One region of the Streptomyces sp. XD-27 genome, then DNA from elsewhere that is predicted to be linked to it. Evidence: riboswitches for the same ligand, from Rfam matches in the RefSeq annotation. Region 1 holds a riboswitch; each other region holds the start of a gene.
What was found. A riboswitch is a leader RNA that binds a small molecule or an ion and turns the genes downstream of it on or off. The one in region 1 is predicted to bind cobalamin.

Region 1 (7,268 bases):
CACCACCCCGACCGGGGCGCGCCGCACCAGCAGCGGCCCCAGGATGCCGGTGCGCCGCTCCTCGTAGCCGGTGTCGCGGGCGACCGCGAGGGCCGCCTCCCACACCATCACCGCGCCGAGCGCCTGGCCGAGGACGCTCCAGGAGTACGGGCTGCCGTTCTGGGCGGTGACGGTCCGGGCGACCTCCTCGTGCCGGGCGGCGAGCGCGTCCTTGATCCGGGTGACGACCGCGATCCGCTCCTTGGGGTCGCTACGCGGCCAGGGGCCGGCGTCGAAGGCGGCGCGCGCGGTGGCGACCGCCCGGTCCACGTCCTCGCGGGTGGCGTGCGGTACGCGGCCGATGACCGCCTCCGTGTGCGGTGAGACGACCTCGATGGTGCCGCGGCCCGCGGGTTCGGCCGGGGCGCCGCCGATGACCAGGTGGCCGTACTCGACACGGCCGTTCGCGGGGTCCGTCATGGTGGGAACCTCCAGGGATTCGGCCGCCGCCCGGCTCCGGACAAATAACTGACGCTACGTCAGAAACTGATACCAGTTCTCGCTATAGTGGGCAACGGCCGTGCGGCGACAGGGGGTTGACGTGACCGATGAGGCGACCGCTCCGGTGACCTCGCACGGCGGCGGCGTGTGGAGCATCCCGGTCCCGATCCCCGGCAACCCGCTCGGCCACACCCTCGTCCACGTCCTGGACACCGATCGCGGCCCGGTCCTGATCGACACCGGCTGGGACGATCCGACGGCCTGGGACGCACTCACCACCGGCCTGACCGCCTGCGGCACCGCCGTGTCGGACATCCACGGCGTCGTCCTCACCCACCACCACCCCGACCACCACGGGCTCTCCGGCCGGGTGCGCGAAGCGTCCGGCGCGTGGCTGGCCATGCACGCCGCCGACGCGGCCGTGGTGCGCCGCACCAGCGCCGCGGCGCCCGGCCGGTGGCTCGACTACCTCACCGACCGGCTCGCCGCCGCCGGGGCGCCCGCGGACCACCTCGCCCCGCTGCGCGCCGCCCGCGCCGCGGGACGCGCCGGCGACCTGCCCGGCCTCGCCGCCGCGCTGCCCGACCGGCACATCGCCCCCGGCGCCCTCCTCGACCTGCCCGGCCGCAGGCTGCGGGCCGTATGGACACCGGGCCACACCCCGGGCCACGTCTGCCTGCACCTGGAGGAGGAGCATCCGGCGGGCGCGCCCGGCAACGGCCGGCTGTTCTCCGGCGACCACCTGCTCCCGGGCATCTCCCCGCACATCGGCCTCTACGAGGACCCGGACGACGACGGACCCGCGGGGAGGCCGACCCGCTCGGCGACTACCTCGACTCCCTCGGCCGCGTGGGCCGGCTCGGCCCGGCCGAGGTGCTCCCGGCCCATCAGCACGCGTTCACCGGCGCCGACCGCCGCGTCGGCGAACTGCTCGACCACCACGCCGACCGCCTGGCCGGCGTACGGGACCTGCTGGCGACCCCGCGCACGCCCTGGCGGCTCGCCGAGCGCATGCGCTGGAACCGCCCGTGGGCGGACATCCCGTACGGCTCGCGGAACATCGCGGTCGCGGAGGCGGAGGCGCATCTGCGGCACCTGGTGAAGCGGGGGCGGGCGGCGGCGGTGCCGGGCACCGACCCGGTCGCGTACCAGGCGGTGTGAGTCCCGCGTGAGTCCCGCCCGGCGCCGGGTGGTCCTCCGACCTCCCGGTAAGGCGCCGGTTAAGGTGGGCGTGCACAACTTCATGCGTGACCGATCGGGGAAAGCCGGTGCGATTCCGGCGCTGACCCGCAACCGTGAGTACGGCCCGCGCCCGCCGGTACGGCTGGCCGACCGTATGAGCCGGAGCACCCGTCGGCCACACCGAAGGCTCCCGCGCACCGGTCGCCGACGCGACCGGTGCGCGGCACCGTCGAGGTCTACGGAGCTGAGCCCGGTGCCACCGTGCGCGTGCCGCGCACGGGTGGACGGCCGTGTCTCAGCTGCGTGCAGAACACCGCGAACACACACCGAGAGGCACCGTCCATGAACGTACGCCGCAGCGCCGCGGCCCTGGCCGTCTCCGTCGTCCTCGGCGCGGCCGCCGCCCCGGCGGCGTTCGCCGACGACGCCCCCTCCCCGAAGCCGAAGCAGTCCGCGCTGCCGCAGGGGCTGTACGGGACCAAGGACCCCACGTACGACGGCGTGTGGCGGCAGTCCCTGGCGCTGCTCGCCCAGGACGCGGTCGGCGTCACCCCGGCGGAGTCGGGTGTGAAGTGGCTGGCCGGGCAGCAGTGCGCGGACGGCGGCTTTGTGCCGTTCCGGCACGAGACCGCCACCCCGTGCACGGCGAAGAACGTCGACAGCAACGCCACCGCGGCCGCCGTGCAGGCGCTCGCCGCGGTCGGCGGGCACGGCGCGGCCGTCGAGAAGGGCGTCGGCTGGCTGAAGAAGAACCAGAACGAGGACGGCGGCTGGGGGATGAACCCCGGCGGCGACAGCGACGCCAACTCCACGGCCGTGGCCGTCGGCGCGCTCGCCGCCGCCGGGCAGGACCCGGCGAAGATCGCCTCCGCGAAGGGCGGCAAGACGCCGTACGACGCGCTGCTCGCGCTGCGGCTGGGCTGCGACGCGAAGAAGGACGAGCGCGGGGCGTTCGCGTACCAGCCCGGTAAGGGCGACCTGGCCCCGAACGACGTGGCCACCGTCGCCGCCGCGCTCGGCGCCACCGGCCAGGGCTTCGTGTTCGAGCCGGTCGGCAGGGACGACGACGAGGCGGTCGAGCCGCTGGAGTGCGGAGCGGGCGCCGACAAGAGCGACACGAAGGCCAAGGGCGCGGCCGCGGCGGAGGACGCCGCCGACGCGGCGGACGCGTACCTGGTCGCCAAGCTGGCCGGGAACGGCCAGCACCTGATGGCCGCCCTGCCCGGCCAGGACCCGAAGCCCGACCTCGGCAGCACCGCCGACGCGGTGCTCGCGCTCGCGGCGGGCGAGCATCGGGCCGCGGCCGCCAAGCCGCTCGCCTGGCTCCAGGGCAAGGACAGCGGCGCGGTCGCGTGGGCCAAGGACGACCCGGGCGCGCTGGCCAAGCTGATCCTGGCCACCCGCTCGGTCGGCGGCGACCCGCGCGACTTCGGCGGTACGGACCTGGTACGTGCGCTGAACGCCACCGGCCCCAAGCCCGCGGCCGCCTCGGACCACTCCGGCACGCAGAAGCAGGCCGACGAGGACAAGAAGAAGGACGACAAGGGCGACAGCCCGTTCGGCCTGTGGTGGTTCATCGGCGTGTGCGCGGTCGCGGGCATCGGCATCGGCTTCCTGCTCAGCGGCCGGAAGAAGCAGCAGCTCTGATGGCTGAACGGTCCGTGGCACGGCGTCCGTACGGGCGGGACGCGCCGGCCAGGCCGGTCGCGCTGGTCTCGTCGCTGTGCGCCGGGCTGCTGCTCGTCGTCCTGGGCGCCGCCCCCGCGCACGCCCAGGGCTACCGCTACTGGTCGTTCTGGGAGCGGGACGGCGACGCGTGGACGTACGCCACCCAGGGGCCGTCGACCGCGCGGCCGGACGACGGCGAGACCATCGGCTTCCGGTTCGCCGTCAGCGAGGACTCCCGGAACGCCGCCCAGCCGCGCGGCGCCGCCGACTTCGACGCCATCTGCGCGGGCACCCCGGCCAAGGGCGACGCCAAGCGGGTCGCCGTCGTCATCGACTTCGGTACGGCGGCCCACGCGCCCGACGGCGAGACCCCGCCCCCGGCCCGCACCGCATGCGCGCGGGTCCGCAGTGGGGCGAGCGCGGCGGAGGCGCTCGCGGCCGTCGCGAAGCCGCTGCGCTACGGCTCGTCGGCGCTGCTGTGCGGCATCGCCGACTACCCGCGGTCCGGCTGCGCCGAGCAGGCGGACCGTTCCGGTACGGGATCCGGTGCGGACTCCGGCGACGAGTCGGCGACGGGCACGGCACGCCCCGGGCGGTCCGGCGAGCGCGCCGACGGTGAGGACAACGGCGGCGAAGGGCCGTCGACCGGCCTGCTCGGCGGGGCCGCAGCCGTGGTCGCACTCGGCGCGGCCGCGTGGTGGCAGACCCGCCGTCGCCGCGGATGACCGCCGAACGACCGCACGCGCGGCGACCCGACAGCGACCCGGGAGAGCAGCCCGACCAGGGCGAGGCGGCACCGGGTCGGCAGGTCGACGACCGGTCCGCCGTGCGGCGGGCATCGCCGGACGCGCCGACGTCCCCGGTCGCGCGGCGGGCCGGGACGGCGGACGTCGAGGCGCGGCCCGCGGACCCGGCCGCACGCGGCACAGCCCAGGACTCCGGCCCACGCCGGACCGCGCCGGAGCCGCCGGGCGGCGGCGCCCGCTACGGGGTGGACCGGGGTGCAGCACGCCCGGGCGCCCGGCGCGCACCCGGCGGCCAACCCACCACTCGGCACGCCCCCGGCGACCAACCCACCGCCCGGCACGCCCCCGGTGACGGACCCACGCGCGCCGCCGGCCCGGTCCGGCGGCTGCGGGCCGCCGCCATGCGGCTGCGGGCTCCCGAGGTCTCGCGGCGCGCGGCCCTGCACGCGGGCGCCTGGTGGCTGTGGGCGCTCGGGCTGGCGACCGCCGCGTCGCGGACCAGCAATCCGCTGCTGCTCGGGCTGCTGATCGGCGTCGCGGGCTACGTCGTGGCGGCGCGGCGCACGGACGCGCCGTGGGCGCGGTCCTACGGTGCGTTCCTCAGGCTCGGCGTCGCGGTGCTCGCGATCCGCCTGCTGTTCGCCGTGCTCCTCGGGTCGCCCATCCCCGGCACCCGGGTCCTGGTGACGCTCCCCGAAGTCCCCTTGCCCGAGTGGGCCCAGGGCGTGCGGATCGGTGGTGCGGTGACCGCCGAGGGGCTGGTCTTCGCGCTCTACGACGGGCTCAAGCTGGCCACCCTGCTCATCTGCGTCGGCGCGGCGAACGCCCTCGCCAACCCGGCCCGGCTCCTCAAGTCGCTGCCCGGCGCGCTCTACGAGGTGGGCGTCGCGGTGGTCGTCGCCATGACCTTCGCGCCGAACCTCGTCGAGGACGTCCAGCGGCTGCGCGCGGCGCGGCGGCTGCGCGGCCGCCCCGACCGGGGCGTCAAGGGACTGTTCCAGGTCGGCCTGCCGGTCCTGGAGGGCGCGTTGGAGCGCTCGGTGTCGCTGGCGGCGGCGATGGACGCGCGCGGGTACGGGCGCACCGCCCAGGTGCCGACCGCCGTTCGGCGCACCACCGCGGCGCTGACGCTCGGCGGGCTGTTCGGGGTCTGCGCCGGTACGTACGGGCTGCTGGCCGACCAGGGCGCGGGCTACGGGCTGCCGGTGCTGCTGGGCGGGCTGGCCGCCGCGCTGGGCGGGCTGTGGCTGGGGCGCCGCCGGTCCGTGCGCAGCCGGTACCGGCCCGACCGGTGGGGGGCGCGGGCGTGGCTGGTCGCCGGCTCGGGCGCGGGCGTCGCGGCGCTGATGATCTGGGCGGGCGACTACGCCCCGCGGACGCTCCATCCGCCCGCGGTCCCGCTCACGGCGCCGGAACTGCCGCTGTGGCCCGCGCTGTCGGTGCTGCTCGGCCTGCTGCCCGCGTTCGTCGCGCCCGCCCCGCCACGCGGGCCGGGCCCGGCGGAGCGGCCCGGCTCGACCCGCCGGTCCGCGCCGCCGTCCGCCTCGGACCGCCGGTCCAACTCAGCGTACGCCCCGGACCACCGGCCTAGCTCACCGCACGGCTCGGACCGCCGGTCGGGCTCACCACACGACTCAGCGCGCTGGTCCGTGTCGCCATCCGGCTCGGCCGCTCCCCCGCCCCCGATCCGTACCCCAAGGAGCCCTCCCCGTGATCCGTTTCGAGCAGGTGTCCGTCACGTACACCGACGCCGGCGGTCCCGCGATCCAGGGTGTCGATCTGACCGTCCCCGAGGGCGAGCTGTGCCTCCTGGTCGGGCCGTCCGGTGTCGGCAAGTCGACTCTGCTGGGTGCCGTCAGCGGTCTCGTACCGCACTTCACCGGCGGCACGCTGCGCGGCCGGGTCACCGTCGCGGGCCGCGACACCCGTACCCACCGCCCGCGCGAGCTGACCGACGTGGTCGGCACCGTGGGGCAGGATCCGCTCGCGCACTTCGTCACCGACACGGTCGAGGACGAGCTGGCCTACGGCATGGAGTCGCTCGGGTTGCCCACCGACACCATGCGCCGCCGGGTCGAGGAGACCCTGGATCTGCTGGGGCTGGCCGAGTTGCGGGAGCGGCCCATCGCCACGCTCTCCGGCGGCCAGCGGCAGCGGGTCGCCATCGGCTCGGTCCTGACCACGCACCCCCGGGTCCTGGTCCTGGACGAGCCGACGTCGGCGCTGGACCCGGCGGCGGCCGAGGAGGTGCTGGCCGTGCTCCAGCGGCTGGTGCACGACCTGGGGACGACCGTGCTGATGGCCGAGCACCGGCTGGAGCGGGTCGTGCAGTACGCGGACCGGGTGGTTCTGCTGTCCGGCCCCGGCGAGGCCCCGGTGACCGGTGAGCCCGCCGACCTCATGGCGGTCTCCCCCGTCCACCCGCCGGTGGTGGCGCTGGGCCGACTCGCCGGCTGGTCGCCGCTGCCGCTGTCGGTGCGGGACGCGCGCCGCAAGGCGGGCCCGCTGCGGGAGCGGCTCGCGGCAGCCCCAGCCCCAGCCCTGACCCCAACCGCTGTTCCCGCCGCCGCGCCCGTCGACGCCACGCCCACCGCCGCGCCCGCCGCGCCGCCGCACGAGCCGCGGCCCCGGCCGCTGGCCGAGGCGGTCGGCCTGTCGGTGCGGCGCGGCCGCGTCGAGACGCTGCACGCGGTCGACCTGTCCGTACGTCCCGGTGAGACGGTCGCGCTGATGGGCCGTAACGGAGCCGGAAAGTCCACTCTCCTGTCCGCGTTCGTGGGGCTGCACGAACCCGCCGCCGGGACCGTCCGCGTCGACGGCGCCGTCCCGCACCGCACCCGGCCCGCGGAGCTGCTGCACCGCGTGGGGCTGGTGCCCCAGGAGCCACAGGATCTGCTGTACGCGGACACGGTCGCGGCCGAGTGCGCGGCGGCGGACCAGGACACGGGGGCGCCGGCGGGCACCTGCCGGGCGCTGGTGGGGCGGCTGCTGCCGCACGTGCCCGACACCACGCATCCCCGTGACCTGTCGGAGGGGCAGCGGCTGGCGCTGGCGCTCGCGGTGGTCCTCACGGCCCGGCCACCGCTGCTCCTGCTGGACGAGCCGACCCGCGGCCTGGACTACGCGGCGAAGGCGCGGCTGGCCGAGGTGCTGCGCGAGCTCGCGGCGGACGGGCACGCCATCGTGCTGGCC
Region 2 (7,268 bases), 3.3 Mb from region 1:
ACTGGTAGACGGTGGTGGCGGCGATGACGGGCATCGCCCAGGCGAGCACCAGCCCGACCGAGAGCAGGAGCCGCATCCGCTTGCCGAGTCTGGCCAGCAGCAGTCCGATCAGCGTGCCGAGCACCATGATGAGGACGACGTTGACACCGGTGAAGACCACCGAACGGCCGGTGACCCGCCAGAACTCGTCGCTGGTCAGCGCCTCGCGGTAGTTCTCGGTGCCGTTCCACTCGGTGAGGTGCTGGATGAGCTGCTTCATGTTCAGGTTCTGGAACGACAGCATGCCGTTCTTCACCAGGGGCCAGCCCAGGAACACCAGCGTGGCGGCGATCGCGGGCAGGAGCAGCAGATAGGGGGCGGTGCCGGTGGGCCGGGGGCGCCCGCGGGCGGGGCCCTTGGCGGGCCCCGCGCCCGCGGGTGCGCCGGCCTTCGGGGCGGTGTCCGCCCGTCGGGCTTGCGCAGACGTGCTTGCCATGGGGTTACCGCTCCTGGCTGAGGCGCTCGTTCAGCTCGTCCTCGACCGACTCGGCGGCGTCAGCGTGCGACGTACCGTTCAGCACGGCGGTCATATAGGTCTTGACGGGGTTCGGCGCGTTCTCCACCGCGGCCCACTCGGGGATCAGCGGGGTGGTGCCGCCGGCCTTGACGGCCGGGGCGGCGGCCTCGGCGGCGGCGTTGCCCTTGAGCGCGGTCTGCAGGGACTCCTTGTTCGGGATGACGCCGGCCTCCTTGGCCAACTGGCTCTCGAACCTGTCGGACAGCGCGATCTTCAGGAACTCCTTGGCCAGTTCCTGCTTCTGGCTGCCCGCGGCGACGGCGAGGTTGGAGCCGCCGAGGAAGACGCCCTCCGGCTTGCCCGCGGTCTCCCCCGGGATGGTGAAGTAGCCGATCTCCTTCTCGATCTTCGGGTTGGCCTTGATCGCCACACCGGCTTCCCAGCCCATGCCGATGAAGGCGCCCGTGTTGCCCTTGGCGAAGACCTCGCCCTGCTGCGGGGTGGCCTCGTCCTTGTCCTTGGGGGCCTTGCTGAAGGACTGGTACTGCTTGTAGATGTCCATGGCCTTGCCGACCTTGGGGTCGGCGAGGTTGGAGACCCACGTGTCGCCGTCCTTCTTCACCAGTTCGGCGCCGCTGCCGATGGTCAGGCCGTCGAAGAAGTACCAGTTCTGGCCGGGCAGGTAGATCGGCTCGGCGTCGGTCTTCTTCTCGATCGTGTCCAGCGCCTTGAAGAACTCGGTGCGGGTCTTCGGCGTCTCCTTGATCCCCGCCTCGGCCCAGATCTTCTTGTTGTAGAGGACGACGCGGTTGGCGGCGTACCACGGGGCGGCGTACTGCTTGCCGTCGTAGACCGCGGACTGGTTCAGCGACGCGGTCCAGTCGGCGCCGATGGTCTTCTTGAGGTCGGACAGGTCGGCCAGGCCGCCGGTCTCGGCGTACGCGGGGGTCTGGGTGTTACCGATCTCCAGGACGTCCGGCGGGTCGGACTCCGACAGCGCGGTGGTGATCTTCTGCTGGATGCCGTTCCACTGCTGCGTCTCGATCTTCAGCTTGGCGCCGGTCTTCTTCTCGAACTCGGCCTTGACGTCCTTGGTCCAGCCGTCGGGAGTGGAGCCGTCCATCGCCCAGACGGTGAGCGTCTCCCCCTTGAAGCCGTCCGCCCCCGACTTGTTGTCGCCGTCGCCGGACCCACAGGCCGCGACGCTCACCAGCATTGCCGCGACACCGGTCGCCGCTATGAGCCCACGCTTCACCGCACACTCCTCAACAGGACTGGATGTGGTCTTTAATGGTTTAGACCAGCGCCCGCAGCTTGGCCTAGACCTTTAGGGGTGTCAAGGGTGTATAAGAGTCGCTGTCGGCTCCGTTACAGGACCGACATCACACGACATCCGAGCCGAGGGGCCGCCTGGCCGTGCCACGATGTGAGCCGCTGAAGACGGAGGAGCCGGTGACGGCAGCAGGACAGGAGGCGGGAAGGCGCGTCATGGAGACCGACGGGGATACGGCCGGGTCTCCGGCCGAGACCGGCAGCGGGACCGGCGGGACGCGCACCGCACGCGTGCCCAAGTACTACCGGCTCAAGCGGCATCTGCTGGAGATGACCGAGACCCTGCCGCCCGGCACCGCGGTGCCCCCGGAGCGCACGCTCGCCGCCGAGTTCGACACCTCCCGTACGACGGTGCGCCAGGCGCTCCAGGAGCTGGTGGTCGAGGGGCGGCTGGAGCGGATCCAGGGCAAGGGCACCTTCGTCGCCAAGCCCAAGGTCTCCCAGGCCCTGCAACTGACCTCGTACACGGAGGACATGAAGGCCCAGGGTCTGGAGCCCACCTCGCAGCTGCTCGACATCGGCTACGTGACCGCCGACGACCGGCTCGCCGAACTGCTGGACATCACCACGGGCGGCCGGGTGCTGCGCATCGAGCGGTTGCGGCTGGCCAGCGGCGAGCCGATGGCGATCGAGACCACGCATCTGTCGGCCAAGCGCTTCCCCGCGCTGCGGCGCAGCCTGGTGAAGTACGCGTCGCTGTACACCGCGCTGGCCGAGGTGTACGACGTCCGCCTGGCCGAGGCGGAGGAGACCATCGAGACCTCGCTGGCCACCCCGCGCGAGGCGGGGCTGCTGGGCACGGACGTGGGGCTGCCGATGCTGATGCTGTCCCGGCACTCGCTGGACACCAACGGCGAGCCGGTGGAGTGGGTGCGCTCGGTCTACCGCGGCGACCGCTACAAGTTCGTGGCACGACTGCAGCGGCCCGCGGGTGACTGACGGCCCCGGCCGGAACCCGGCTGGGGGTCCGGGGGCCCGCGGCGGAGCCGCTGATGTCACCGCCCCGGGACAGCACAGCGTGGCACGACTGCAGCGGCCCGCAGCCGACTGACAACCTCAGCCGGAACCCGGCCGCGGCGGCTGGCCGGTATTTGTCATACCGATATACGGACGGGTAGTGACGGGCACCATACCGCTGGCTTAGATTTCGTGCGCATTACCGCAGGTGATCAAGCCAAGGGGACGGAGCCGCCATGCCCGAAACACCCGGAACGAACGGCACCAGACCGGTCGTCACACCCGCGCGTGTGGTGATCGGTCTCTGCCTGGTCGCGCCGTTCGTCGCGATGCTGTGGGTCGGCTCGTACGCGAAGGTCGACCCCAAGGCGTTCGGGATCCCGTTCTTCTACTGGTACCAGATGCTGTGGGTGCTGATCTCGACCGGGCTGACGGCGATCGCGTACGTCCTGGTCCGCCGTGAGAAGCGGGCGCTGAGCGCGTCCCGCGAGGGGGGTGCGGCGAAGTGAACGACGGCGTGAACGGCGTGGCGCTCGCCGTCTTCATCTTCTTCTTCCTGGCCGTCACCGTCATGGGCTTCATGGCCGCGCGATGGCGGGCGGCCGAGAACGCCAACAACCTCGACGAGTGGGGTCTCGGCGGCCGCAGCTTCGGCACCTGGGTCACCTGGTTCCTGCTGGGCGGCGACCTGTACACCGCGTACACCTTCGTCGCGGTACCGGCCGCGGTCTACGCGGCGGGCGCGGCCGGCTTCTTCGCCGTCCCGTACACGATCCTCGTCTACCCGCTGATCTTCACCTTCCTGCCCCGCCTGTGGTCGGTGTCCCACAAGCACGGGTACGTCACCACCTCCGACTTCGTCCGCGGCCGCTTCGGCTCCAAGGGCCTGTCGCTGGCCGTCGCGGTCACCGGCATCCTCGCCACGATGCCCTACATCGCGCTGCAACTCGTCGGCATCCAGGCGGTGCTGGACGTGATGGGCGTCGGCGGCGGCGAGGACACCAACTGGTTCATCAAGGACCTGCCGCTGCTCATCGCCTTCGGCGTGCTCGCGGCGTACACCTACTCCTCCGGGCTGCGCGCCCCGGCGCTGATCGCGTTCGTGAAGGACACCCTGATCTACATCGTCATCGTGGTGGCGATCATCTACATCCCGATCAAGTTGGGCGGCTTCGACGACATCTTCGCCAAGGCCGGGGATGCGTTCTCGCAGACGAACGAGGCGACAGGGAAGCCGCGCGGCGCGCTGACGCCACCGGAGGCCTCGCAATGGGCGTACGCGACGCTGGCACTCGGCTCCGCGCTGGCGCTGTTCATGTACCCGCACTCCATCACCGCGACGCTGTCCAGCCGCAGCCGCGAGGTGATCCGCCGCAACACCACCATCCTGCCGCTGTACTCGCTGATGCTCGGGCTGCTGGCGCTGCTGGGCTTCATGGCGATCGCGGCGGGCGTGAAGGTGGACAACGGGCAGCTGGCCATCCCGCAGCTCTTCGAGGACATGTTCCCGGACTGGTTCGCGGGCGTGGCGTTCGCCGCGATCGGCATCGGCGCGCTGGTGCCGGCCGCGATCATGTCGATCGCCGCGGCGAACCTGTTCACCCGCAACATCTACAAGGACTTCCTCAAGCCCGACGCGACGCCGGAGCAGGAGACGAAGGTCTCCAAGCTGGTGTCCCTGCTGGTCAAGGTGGGCGCGCTGGCCTTCGTCCTGACCATGGACAAGACGGTGGCGATCAACTTCCAGCTGCTGGGCGGTATCTGGATCCTCCAGACCTTCCCGGCGCTGGTGGGCGGTCTGTTCACCCGCTGGTTCCACCGCTGGGCGCTGCTCGCGGGCTGGGCGGTCGGCATGGTCTACGGCACGGTCGCGGCGTACGGCGTGGCGAGCCCCACCCAGAAGCACTTCGGCGGCAGCCAGAAGGAGATCCCCGGCATTGGTGAGATCGGCTACATCGGTCTGACCGCCTTCGTCCTGAACGTCGCCGTCACGGTCGCCCTGACCGTCGTCCTGCGGGCGCTGAAGGCGCCCGACGGCATCGACGAGACCTCCCCGGAGGACTACAGGGCGGACGCGGGCGACCCGGGCGTCAGGGCCGAGCGGCCCGTGGAGGCGGCCGGGGCGGCCGTGAAGGCGCCGGGCGGACACTGACGGCGCGCGGCGCACGGCCGCGCGGTAGCGTGGAGGACAGGGGCGTGGCGCTCTCGCCGCGCCCCTTCCGCATGCCGGCGCACGCCGCCAACAGCCTCCCGATATAGCACATTCGTGCGAAAGCTCAAACCGAGTGACACAACATGTGGTGGCGCGTGCGGCAGTCAACACAAGATGTATGCTCATCCTCGCTGTCGCCGCAGGGGAATCCGGTGCGAATCCGGAACTGTCCCGCAACGGTGTACGTGTGTGTTTTTGCGTGCGCGTGAAGTCCGACTACCTGCCGACGGCCTCGAACACGTCCGGGCCTCGCGGGTTGGGCCGGTGGACGCTGCGCGGCATGCCCTGCTCCGGTGCGGCACGCCCGTACGCGACCATCGCGCACCACCCCTCCTGGCCCCCCAGCCGAGCGAGGGAGAGCACTTCCGTGACCATCGCGCCCGCCGATCCGGTTTCAGCGGCCCAGGACTCCAAGGACTCCGCGGCCGCCGCCGACGCGCCCGGAACCGCCCTGTTGCGTACCCTGACCGATCTCACCGCGGATCTTCCCGCCACCGACCCCGGCAAGGTCGCCGCCGCCGCGCTGCGCGGCCGGCACGCCGGGTCGGACGAGGCGGAGTTGCGGGCCCTGGCCACCGAGGCCGCCGCCGGCCTGATCGCGGAGGAGCCGGAGTACTCCCGGCTCGCCGCCCGGCTGCTGACCCTCGCCATCGCCGAGGAGGCGGCCGGGCAGGGCGCGGTCTCCTTCTCCGCCTCCGTCGAGGTGGGCCACCGCGAGGGCCTGATCGCCGACTCCACGGCCGCCTTCGTGCGGACGCACGCCGCCCGGCTGGACACCCTGGTCGACAAGACGCTGGCCGACGGCGCCGACGACCGCTTCGGCTACTTCGGCCTGCGCACCCTGCACAGCCGTTACCTGCTGCGCCACCCCATCACCCGTCAGGTGGTCGAGACCCCGCAGCACTTCCTGCTGCGCGTGGCCTGCGGGCTGGCCGAGGACCTGTCCGACCGGGCGCTGGCGGACGTCTGCGAGCTGTACCGGCTCACCAGCACGCTGTCGTACCTGCCGAGCTCCCCCACCCTGTTCAACTCCGGCACCCGCCACCCGCAGATGTCGTCCTGCTATCTGCTGGACTCGCCGCTGGACGAGCTGGACTCGATCTACAACCGCTACCACCAGGTGGCGCGGCTGTCGAAGCACGCCGGCGGCATCGGCCTGTCGTACTCGCGCATCCGCGCCCGCGGGTCGCTGATCCGCGGCACCAACGGGCACTCCAACGGCATCGTGCCGTTCCTGCGGACCCTGGACGCCTCCGTCGCCGCCGTCAACCAGGGCGGCCGACGCAAGGGCGCGGCCTGCGTGTACCTGGAGACCTGGCACGCGGACATCGAGGAGTTCCTGGAGCTGCGGGACAACACCGGTGAGGAAGCCCGCCGCACCCACAACCTCAACATCGCGCACTGGATCCCGGACGAGTTCATGCGCCGGGTCGAGGCCGACGCCGACTGGTCGCTGTTCTCGCCGTCCGACACGCCCGAGCTGGTCGACCTGTGGGGCGAGCGGTTCGACGCCGCGTACCGCAAGGCCGAGGCCGAGGGCAAGGCCATCAAGACCGTCCCCGCCCGGCAGCTGTACGCGCGGATGATGCGCACCCTCGCGCAGACCGGCAACGGCTGGATGACGTTCAAGGACGCCGCCAACCGCACCGCGAACCAGACCGCCGAGCCCGGCAAGGTCGTCCACTCCTCCAACCTGTGCACCGAGATCCTCGAGGTCACGGACGACGGCGAGACGGCCGTGTGCAACCTGGGCTCGGTCAACCTGGCCGCGCACCTGGGCGCGGACGGCGACATGGACTGGGAGAAGCTGGACCGCACGGTCCGTACCGCCGTCACCTTCCTCGACCGCGTGGTGGACATCAACTTCTACCCCACGGAAGAGGCCGGGGCCTCCAACTCCCGCTGGCGGCCGGTCGGCCTGGGCCTGATGGGCCTGCAGGACGTGTTCTTCCGGCTGCGGCTGCCCTTCGACTCTGCCGAGGCCAAGGCGCTGTCCACCAAGATCTCCGAGCGCATCATGCTCGCGGCCTACGAGGCGTCCTGCGACCTCGCCGAGCGGCACGGGCCGCACCCGGCCTGGTCCGCGACCCGCACCGCACGCGGCGTCCTGCACCCCGACCACTACGCCGGCGCGCAGATGACGTGGCCCGAGCGGTGGGAGGCGCTCCGTACGCGGATGTCGAAGTCCGGCATGCGGAACTCGCTGCTGCTGGCCATCGCGCCGACGGCCACCATCGCGTCCATCGCGGGCGTCTACGAGTGCATCGAGCC
Region 3 (7,268 bases), 520 kb from region 1:
TGAACCTCGTCGGCGCCTTCCTGTCCGTCGAAGTCGCCGCGACCATCTCCAAGGGCATCATCGACGAATCCGGGATCCAGCCCGAAGTGATCTTCGCCGGGTTGGTGGGTGCGATCATCTGGAACCTGCTGACCTGGCTCGCGGGGCTCCCCTCCAGTTCCTCCCACGCACTGTTCGGCGGTCTGATCGGCGCGACCGTCGCCTCGGTCGGCTTCGGTGCCGTGCACGGCGACGAGGTCGTCATGAAGGTCCTGATCCCGGCCGTCGCCGCGCCGGTCGTGGCGGGCCTCGCCACCCTGCTGGCCACCCGGCTGACCTACGCCGCGTCCCGGAAGACCGACCCCGAGGCCAGCGCAAAGGGCTACCGGGCCGGGCAGATCGCCTCGGCCGGGCTGGTCTCCCTGGCCCACGGCACCAATGACGCGCAGAAGACCATGGGTGTGATGACCCTGGCGCTGATCACCGGCGGCGCGCTGGCCCCGGACTCGGACCCGCCGCTGTGGGTCATCGCCTCGGCCGGTATCGCCATCGCGCTCGGTACGTACCTGGGCGGCTGGCGGATCATCCGCACGATGGGCAAGGGCATCACGGACATCCAGCCGCCGCAGGGCTTCGCCGCCCAGTCCGGCGCCGCGGTGACCATCCTGGCCTCCTCCCACATCGGGTTCGCGCTCTCCACCACCCAGGTCTGCTCCGGCGCCGTGATGGGCGCGGGGCTCGGCCGCAAGGGCGGTGTGGTGCGCTGGTCGACCGCGGGCCGGATGGCCGCCGCCTGGGTGCTGACCCTGCCGGCCGCCGGTCTGGTCGGTGCCGCGGCCGCACTGCTGGCGAAGCAGGGCGACTGGGGCGTCACCGCCGTCGCGATCCTGGCGGGCGCCGCCTGCGCCGCGATCTGGGTGGCCTCGCGCCGCAAGCCGGTGGACCACACCAACGTCAACGACACCGGTGTGGACGCGGCCGAGCCCGCGGGCGTCGTCACCACCGCGCTCCAGGCGGTCGCCCCGCCGCCGGCCGGGCCGGTGGCCCCGGCCGCCGCGGACCAGCCGTCCGAGGCCCCGGCACCCGCCGAGCCGGTCTCTCCCGCCCCCGCCGCGCAGGCGACGGCCTGACGCCCCTCGGCAAGGTAAGGAAGCTTCCATGAACATCGACTGGGCGGCTCTCGGCCAGGTCTTCGGCGTCAGCCTCGTGGTGACCGTGGCGATGGTCGGGGTCTTCACCCTCGGCATCGTCGGCACCTCCCGCACGCCGCAGCGCGAAGGGCAGCCGGAGGGCGCGGTGGCCGCGACCTCCGGCTCCGCCGGCACGTCCGCCGTCGCACGCACCCTCGGGTACGCCTGCTACGCGGTGTGCGCGGCGGTCGTCGCCTACGGCATCAACCTCATCGTCAACGGCTGACGGCCACCCGCGCCGCAGCCCCTCGTGCCCCGGGACACCCGTCCCGGGGCACACCCGCATGCCGGGCCGCGGGCGAGATGCCCAGGTCAAGAGTGAGTTGACGGCCGTTCCCGCAGCATGGTGGACTGCCGAGGCCAAACGGCGGCAGGAGAGGAAGCCGGTGCGAGTCCGGCGCGGTCCCGCCACTGTCACCGGGGAGCGCTCCCCCACCGTGAGCCGAGGTCACAGGCCACAGGTCACGGCTCGTCGTTACGGGACCGCCACGCGCGGTCCGCGTCACGCGGGCCGGAAGGCCGGGGGAAGCGCCGATCCGGGAGCCAGGAGACTCTCACCGCCGGTTACGTCGAGCCAGGGCGCGGACCCTGAGTGAGGACACAACGCCATGCCCGGCACCGTCATGCCGCCGCCCGCCTGCGCGGCTCCGCCGACCGCGGCCTTCTCGGCCTCGGGCTTCCCGACCTCGGCGCTCCCGGCCACGGCGTTCACGACCGCGGACCTCCCGACCGGGACTCTCTCCGCCGCGGTCCTCACGCCCCTGGTATCCGGCGCCGCCTCCTGCCGAGCGGCCCACCGAGGCGTGACGGCGGGCTGAGGCGATGCGCGCCGACCACGCCGTGTCCTTCGCGAGCGGCGCCGCCCTCGGCTTCGCGTGCGACCTGGCCTTCGGCGATCCGCGCCGCGGCCATCCCGTGGCCGCCTTCGGACGGGCCGCCGCCGCCGTCGAGCGGCGGCTCTGGCACGACCACCGGGGCTACGGGGCGCTCCACACGCTGCTGTGCGCGGGCGGGGCGGCCGCCGGTGCCGCGTTGCTGACCCGTACCGTACGGCTGCCCGCCGCCGGACCGGCCCGCACCGCCACCGGACCGGGGCGCACCGCCACCCCCGGCCCTTCCTCCTCCCCCGCCGCACGGTCCCTGTCCCGGGCCGCCGACATCGCGCTGACCGCCGCCGCCACCTGGTCCGTGCTGGGCGGCACGTCGCTGCGCCGCGAGGCCCTCGCCATCGGTGACGCGCTCGCCGCCGGCGACCTGGCCGCCGCCCGGGCGCGGCTGCCGCACCTGTGCGGGCGCGACCCGCAGGCGCTGGACGGGCAGCAGATCGCGCGCGCGGTTGTGGAGTCGGTGGCCGAGAACACCTCCGACGCGGTCGTCGGCGCCCTGGTGTGGGGGGCGATCGGCGGCGTACCGGGGCTGGTGGGCTTCCGCGCCGTCAACACCCTGGACGCCATGGTGGGCCACAAGTCGCCGCGCCACCGGCGGTTCGGCTGGGCGTCGGCCCGGCTGGACGACGTCGCCGGGTGGCCGGGCGCCCGGCTCACCGCGGCGCTGGCCACCGTCGCCGGGCCGGACCCGCGCGGCGCGCGGCGCGTGTGGCGCGCGGACGGCGGCACGCACCCGAGCCCCAACGCGGGCCCCGTGGAGGCGTCCTTCGCGGGCGCGCTGGGGGTGCGGCTCGGTGGCACCCTCGCCTACGGCGGCCGGGTGGAGCACCGGCCCGTACTGAACGCCCACGGGCGGCCGGTGGAGGTCCCCGACATCGCGCGCGCGGCCCGACTGTCGCGCCGGGTGGGAGCGCTGGCGCTGGCCACGTCCGTCGCGGGACGGCTGGCGGTCTGCGCCCTGCGGTCGGCCCTCTCGGACGGCGGCCGACGAACGGTACGGCCGAAGGCGGCTGGACCGGGGGCCGCCGGATGAGCGGCCACGCGCACCAGGACGCGCGCCAGAGCACCGGCGCCCGCGTCGGGCAGGCGTCCGGCGGGGCGTGCCTCTCCCGACGGACGCGGCGACCGCGAGGAGCGGTCGCCCGGCCACGGCAGGTGGCGGCGAGCGGCCGCCGGGAAGGACGCGGCCCGAGCGGCCCCGGCGATGCGGCGCGGTGCCGTCCCGAGCCCCGCACAGGCGCCGGGAGCAGGCCGTACGCCGCCCCGTCGGCCAACGCGTATGCGCGGGCGCGGGCGGCCTCATGGTCCGCCCGCAACGGGGCGCGGCGCGCTCCGCGCGCTCGCGCCGTCCGACCCAGGCGCCCCGCGCAGTGGGGCGCGCCGTACGCCTCGCACGCGCCGTACGCCTCTTGTACGCGCGCCGCGCAGGCGAACGCCGCGCTCACGCAGTACGCGTCCGGGCCGCGTGCCGCGATGCCGCGCCGGGCATGGTCTACCGCGGGCGGCGCCCCGCACACAGCGCGGCCGGCGGCCGCGGGAAGGGGGACCCTATGAGCGGCGGCCGAAGCCGCCTCGGCGGTGGCCTGCTGGTCGCGGGGACGACCTCGGACGCGGGCAAGAGCGTGGTGACGGCGGGCATCTGCCGGTGGCTGTCCCGCAAGGGCGTGTCCGTGGCGCCGTTCAAGGCGCAGAACATGTCGCTGAACTCGTTCGTCACCCGCGACGGCGCCGAGATCGGGCGGGCGCAGGCGATGCAGGCCGCGGCCGCGCGCGTGGAGCCGAGCGCCCTGATGAACCCCGTCCTGCTCAAGCCGGGCGGCGACCGCAGCAGCCAGGTGGTGCTGCTGGGCAAGCCGGTGGGCGAGCTGAGCGCGCGCGGCTACCACCAGGGGCGCCAGGAGGCGCTGTTCGGCACCGTCACCGAGTGCCTGGAGGAGCTGCGCCGCACCCATGACGCGGTGATCTGCGAGGGGGCGGGCAGCCCGGCCGAGATCAACCTGCGGCGCACCGACATCGTCAACATGGGCATCGCGCGGGCCGCTTCGCTGCCCGTGGTCGTCGTGGGCGACATCGACCGGGGCGGGGTGTTCGCGTCCTTCTTCGGTACGACGGCGCTGCTGTCGGCCGAGGACCAGCGGCACGTGGCGGGCTATCTGGTGAACAAGTTCCGCGGCGACGTGACGCTGCTGGAGCCGGGCTTGGACATGCTCCGCGACCTGACCGGGCGCCCCACGCTCGGCGTACTGCCGTACGCGCACGGGCTCGGCATCGACGAGGAGGACGGGCTGCGCGTCTCGATGCGCGGGGCGGTCCGGGAGAGCGTCGTCGCGCCGCCGCACGGCGCGGACGTGCTGCGGGTCGCGGTCGCCGCCGTCCCCCTGATGTCGAACTTCACGGACGTGGACGCGCTGGCCGCCGAACCCGGCGTGATCGTACGGTTCGTGGACCGGCCGGAGGAGCTGGCCGACGCCGACCTGGTGGTGCTGCCGGGCACCCGCGGCACCGTACGGGCGCTGGCGTGGCTGCGGGAGCGCGGCCTGGCCGACGCGGTCGTACGGCGCGCCGCCGAGGGGCGGCCGGTGCTGGGCATCTGCGGCGGCTTCCAGATGCTCGCCGAACGGATCGAGGACGACGTCGAGTCGCGGGCCGGGACGGTCGACGGGCTCGGCCTGCTGCCGGCGCGGATCCGGTTCGCCGCCGGGAAGACCCTCGCGCGGCCGGTCGGGGAGGCCCTGGGCGAGCCGGTGGAGGGGTACGAGATCCACCACGGCGTCGCGGAAGTGGGCGGCGGCGACGAGGAGTTCCTGGACGGCTGCCGGGTCGGCCCGGTGTGGGGGACGCACTGGCACGGCTCGCTGGAGAGCGACGGCTTCCGCCGGGCGTTCCTGCGGCGCGTCGCGGCGGACGCGGGCCGGGCCTTCGTCCCGGCGCCCGACACGTCCTTCGGCGCGCTGCGCGAGGAGCAGTTGGACCGGCTGGGCGATCTGATCGAGGAGCACGCGGACACGGACGCGCTGCTGCGGTTGATCGAGGACGGCGTGCCGCCGGGGCTGCGCTTCGTTCCACCGGGGGCGCCGTGAGCGAGTGCGTCGCGCGGCACCCGAGGCTTGTTCCCCTACCCTCCCCCTACGCCCTTGGGGGCGTGGGGGGACCCCCACCTTCTCGCTTCGTCCTCAAGCTCCCCCATAGCGCTTCGCGCATGGGAGGTACCCCCAGGACGGGCTGGATTTTTGGAGGTACGACCGTATGAGCCCCACCCCCTATCCGTTCACCGCGATCGTCGGCATGGCCGACATGCGGCTCGGCCTGCTGCTGAACGCCATCTCACCGGCGATCGGCGGTGTGCTCGTACGCGGCGAGAAGGGCACCGCCAAGAGCACCATGGTGCGGGCGCTTTCGGCGCTGCTGCCGGACATCGGCACCGTCCCAGGCTGCCGGTTCTCGTGCGACCCCGCCGCGCCGGACCCCGGCTGCCCGGACGGCCCGCACGAGCCCGGGAGCGGGACGGCGCGCCCCGCGCGCATGGTGGAGCTGCCCGTGGGCGCCTCCGAGGACCGGCTCGTGGGCGCGCTCGACATCGAGCGCGCGCTGTCGGAGGGCGTCAAGGCGTACCAGCCGGGGCTGCTGGCGGACGCGCACCGGGGCATCCTGTACGTCGACGAGGTCAACCTGCTGCACGACCATCTCATCGACCTGCTGCTGGACGCGGCGGCCATGGGCGCGTCCTACGTGGAGCGCGAAGGCGTCTCCGTGCGGCACGCGGCGCGGTTCCTCCTGGTCGGCACGATGAACCCCGAAGAGGGCGAGCTGCGGCCGCAGTTGCTGGACCGCTTCGGGCTGACCGTGGAGGTCGCGGCGTCGCGGGTGCCGGACGAGCGGGTCGAGGTGGTGCGGCGGCGGCTGGCCTACGACGAGGACCCGGGCGGGTTCCGGGCGCGCTGGGCGGCGGACGAGAGCGAGCTGCGGGAGCGGATCGCCGCCGCCCGCGCGCTGCTGCCGCAGGTGCGGCTCGGCGACGGCGCGCTGCGCCAGATCGCCGCCGTGTGCGCGGCGTTCGAGGTGGACGGCATGCGCGCGGACATCGTCACGGCGCGTACGGCGACGGCGCTGGCCGCCTGGGCGGGGCGTACGGACGTCACGACCGAGGACGTACGGCAGGCGGCGCTGCTGGCGTTGCCGCACCGGCGGCGGCGCAACCCGTTCGACGCGCCGGGGCTGGACGAGGAGAAGCTCGACGAGACACTGCGGCAGTTCGCCGACGAGGACGAGGGCCCGGAGCCGGACCCCGAACCGGAGGGGCCGGACGGCGATCCGGACCACGATCCGGACGGCGGTCCCGGCAACGATCCGGACGGGGGCCCGGACGGCGGTCCCGGCGGCGGCCCGGGGGGCAGCCCCGACGGACGGACGCCGGACCAGGCACCGCCGTCCGGTGAGATCTCCGAGGGCGCGCCGGACCCGTCCGTACCGGGCCCGCGTACGAGCACGGAGACCCCGGCCGGGGCGGCCGACGGAGGGGACGGTCAGGGCGCCGGTGTCCCGCCCGCCGGTGCCGCGCCCGAGCAGCGCGCGGTCGGTGCGGCGGCCCCGTTCAAGGCCCGGAAGCTCGACGTCCCGGGGCTGGGCGAGGGGGCGGCCGGGCGCCGCTCGCGCGCCCGTACCGCGCACGGCCGCACCACCGGCGCCCGCGTCCCGCGCGGCTCCCTGACGGCGCTGCACCTGTCGGCGACCGTGCACGCCGCCGCCCCGCACCAGCGGGCGCGCGGTCGGCGCGGCCCCGGTCTGGTGATCCGCCGGGACGATCTGCGGGAGGCGGTGCGCGAGGGCCGCGAGGGCAACCTGGTCCTGTTCGTCGTGGACGCCTCCGGCTCCATGGCGGCCCGCAAGCGGATGAGCGCTGTCAAGGGCGCCGTCCTGTCGCTGCTGCTGGACGCCTACCAGCGGCGGGACAAGGTCGGGCTGATCACCTTCCGGGGCTCGGACGCGGAGCTGGCGCTGCCGCCCACCTCGTCGGTGGACGCGGCCGCGGCCCGGCTGGAGAAGCTGCCCACCGGCGGCCGCACGCCGCTGGCCGCCGGCCTGCTCAGGGCCCGCGAGGTACTGCGGATCGAGCGGATGCGGGATCCGGCGCGCCGCCCGCTGCTGGTCGTGGTGACCGATGGTCGGGCGACCGGCGGCCGGGGCGCGGTCGCGCGGGCCGGGCAGGCCGCCG

Region 2: it holds a riboswitch for cobalamin, as region 1 does, so the genes downstream of both, Q3Y56_RS23685 (ribonucleoside-diphosphate reductase subunit alpha) here and Q3Y56_RS09350 (prenyltransferase/squalene oxidase repeat-containing protein) in region 1, are expected to answer to the same signal.
Region 3: it holds a riboswitch for cobalamin, as region 1 does, so the genes downstream of both, Q3Y56_RS06940 (hypothetical protein) here and Q3Y56_RS09350 (prenyltransferase/squalene oxidase repeat-containing protein) in region 1, are expected to answer to the same signal.

The regions. Positions count from the first base shown of each region.
Region 1 covers NZ_CP130713.1:2,154,184-2,161,451, forward strand. Annotated here, with positions in the region: gene Q3Y56_RS09340 (aldehyde dehydrogenase) at 1-459, opposite strand, end outside; partial or broken gene Q3Y56_RS09345 (MBL fold metallo-hydrolase) at 581-1,641, shown strand; cobalamin riboswitch at 1,716-1,853, shown strand; gene Q3Y56_RS09350 (prenyltransferase/squalene oxidase repeat-containing protein) at 2,005-3,309, shown strand; gene Q3Y56_RS09355 (SCO2322 family protein) at 3,309-4,055, shown strand; partial or broken gene Q3Y56_RS09360 (energy-coupling factor transporter transmembrane component T) at 4,478-5,560, shown strand; gene Q3Y56_RS09365 (ABC transporter ATP-binding protein) at 5,787-7,268, shown strand, end outside.
Region 2 covers NZ_CP130713.1:5,436,555-5,443,822, reverse strand. Annotated here, with positions in the region: gene Q3Y56_RS23715 (carbohydrate ABC transporter permease) at 1-475, opposite strand, end outside; gene Q3Y56_RS23710 (extracellular solute-binding protein) at 480-1,751, opposite strand; gene Q3Y56_RS23705 (GntR family transcriptional regulator) at 1,985-2,767, shown strand; gene Q3Y56_RS23700 (DUF3311 domain-containing protein) at 3,022-3,294, shown strand; gene mctP (monocarboxylate uptake permease MctP) at 3,291-4,937, shown strand; cobalamin riboswitch at 5,099-5,240, shown strand; gene Q3Y56_RS23690 (hypothetical protein) at 5,214-5,360, opposite strand; gene Q3Y56_RS23685 (ribonucleoside-diphosphate reductase subunit alpha) at 5,365-7,268, shown strand, end outside.
Region 3 covers NZ_CP130713.1:1,632,202-1,639,469, forward strand. Annotated here, with positions in the region: gene Q3Y56_RS06930 (inorganic phosphate transporter) at 1-1,109, shown strand, start outside; gene Q3Y56_RS06935 (hypothetical protein) at 1,138-1,395, shown strand; cobalamin riboswitch at 1,545-1,723, shown strand; gene Q3Y56_RS06940 (hypothetical protein) at 1,778-1,987, shown strand; gene Q3Y56_RS06945 (cobalamin biosynthesis protein) at 1,992-3,089, shown strand; gene Q3Y56_RS06950 (cobyric acid synthase) at 3,607-5,136, shown strand; gene Q3Y56_RS06955 (putative cobaltochelatase) at 5,303-7,268, shown strand, end outside.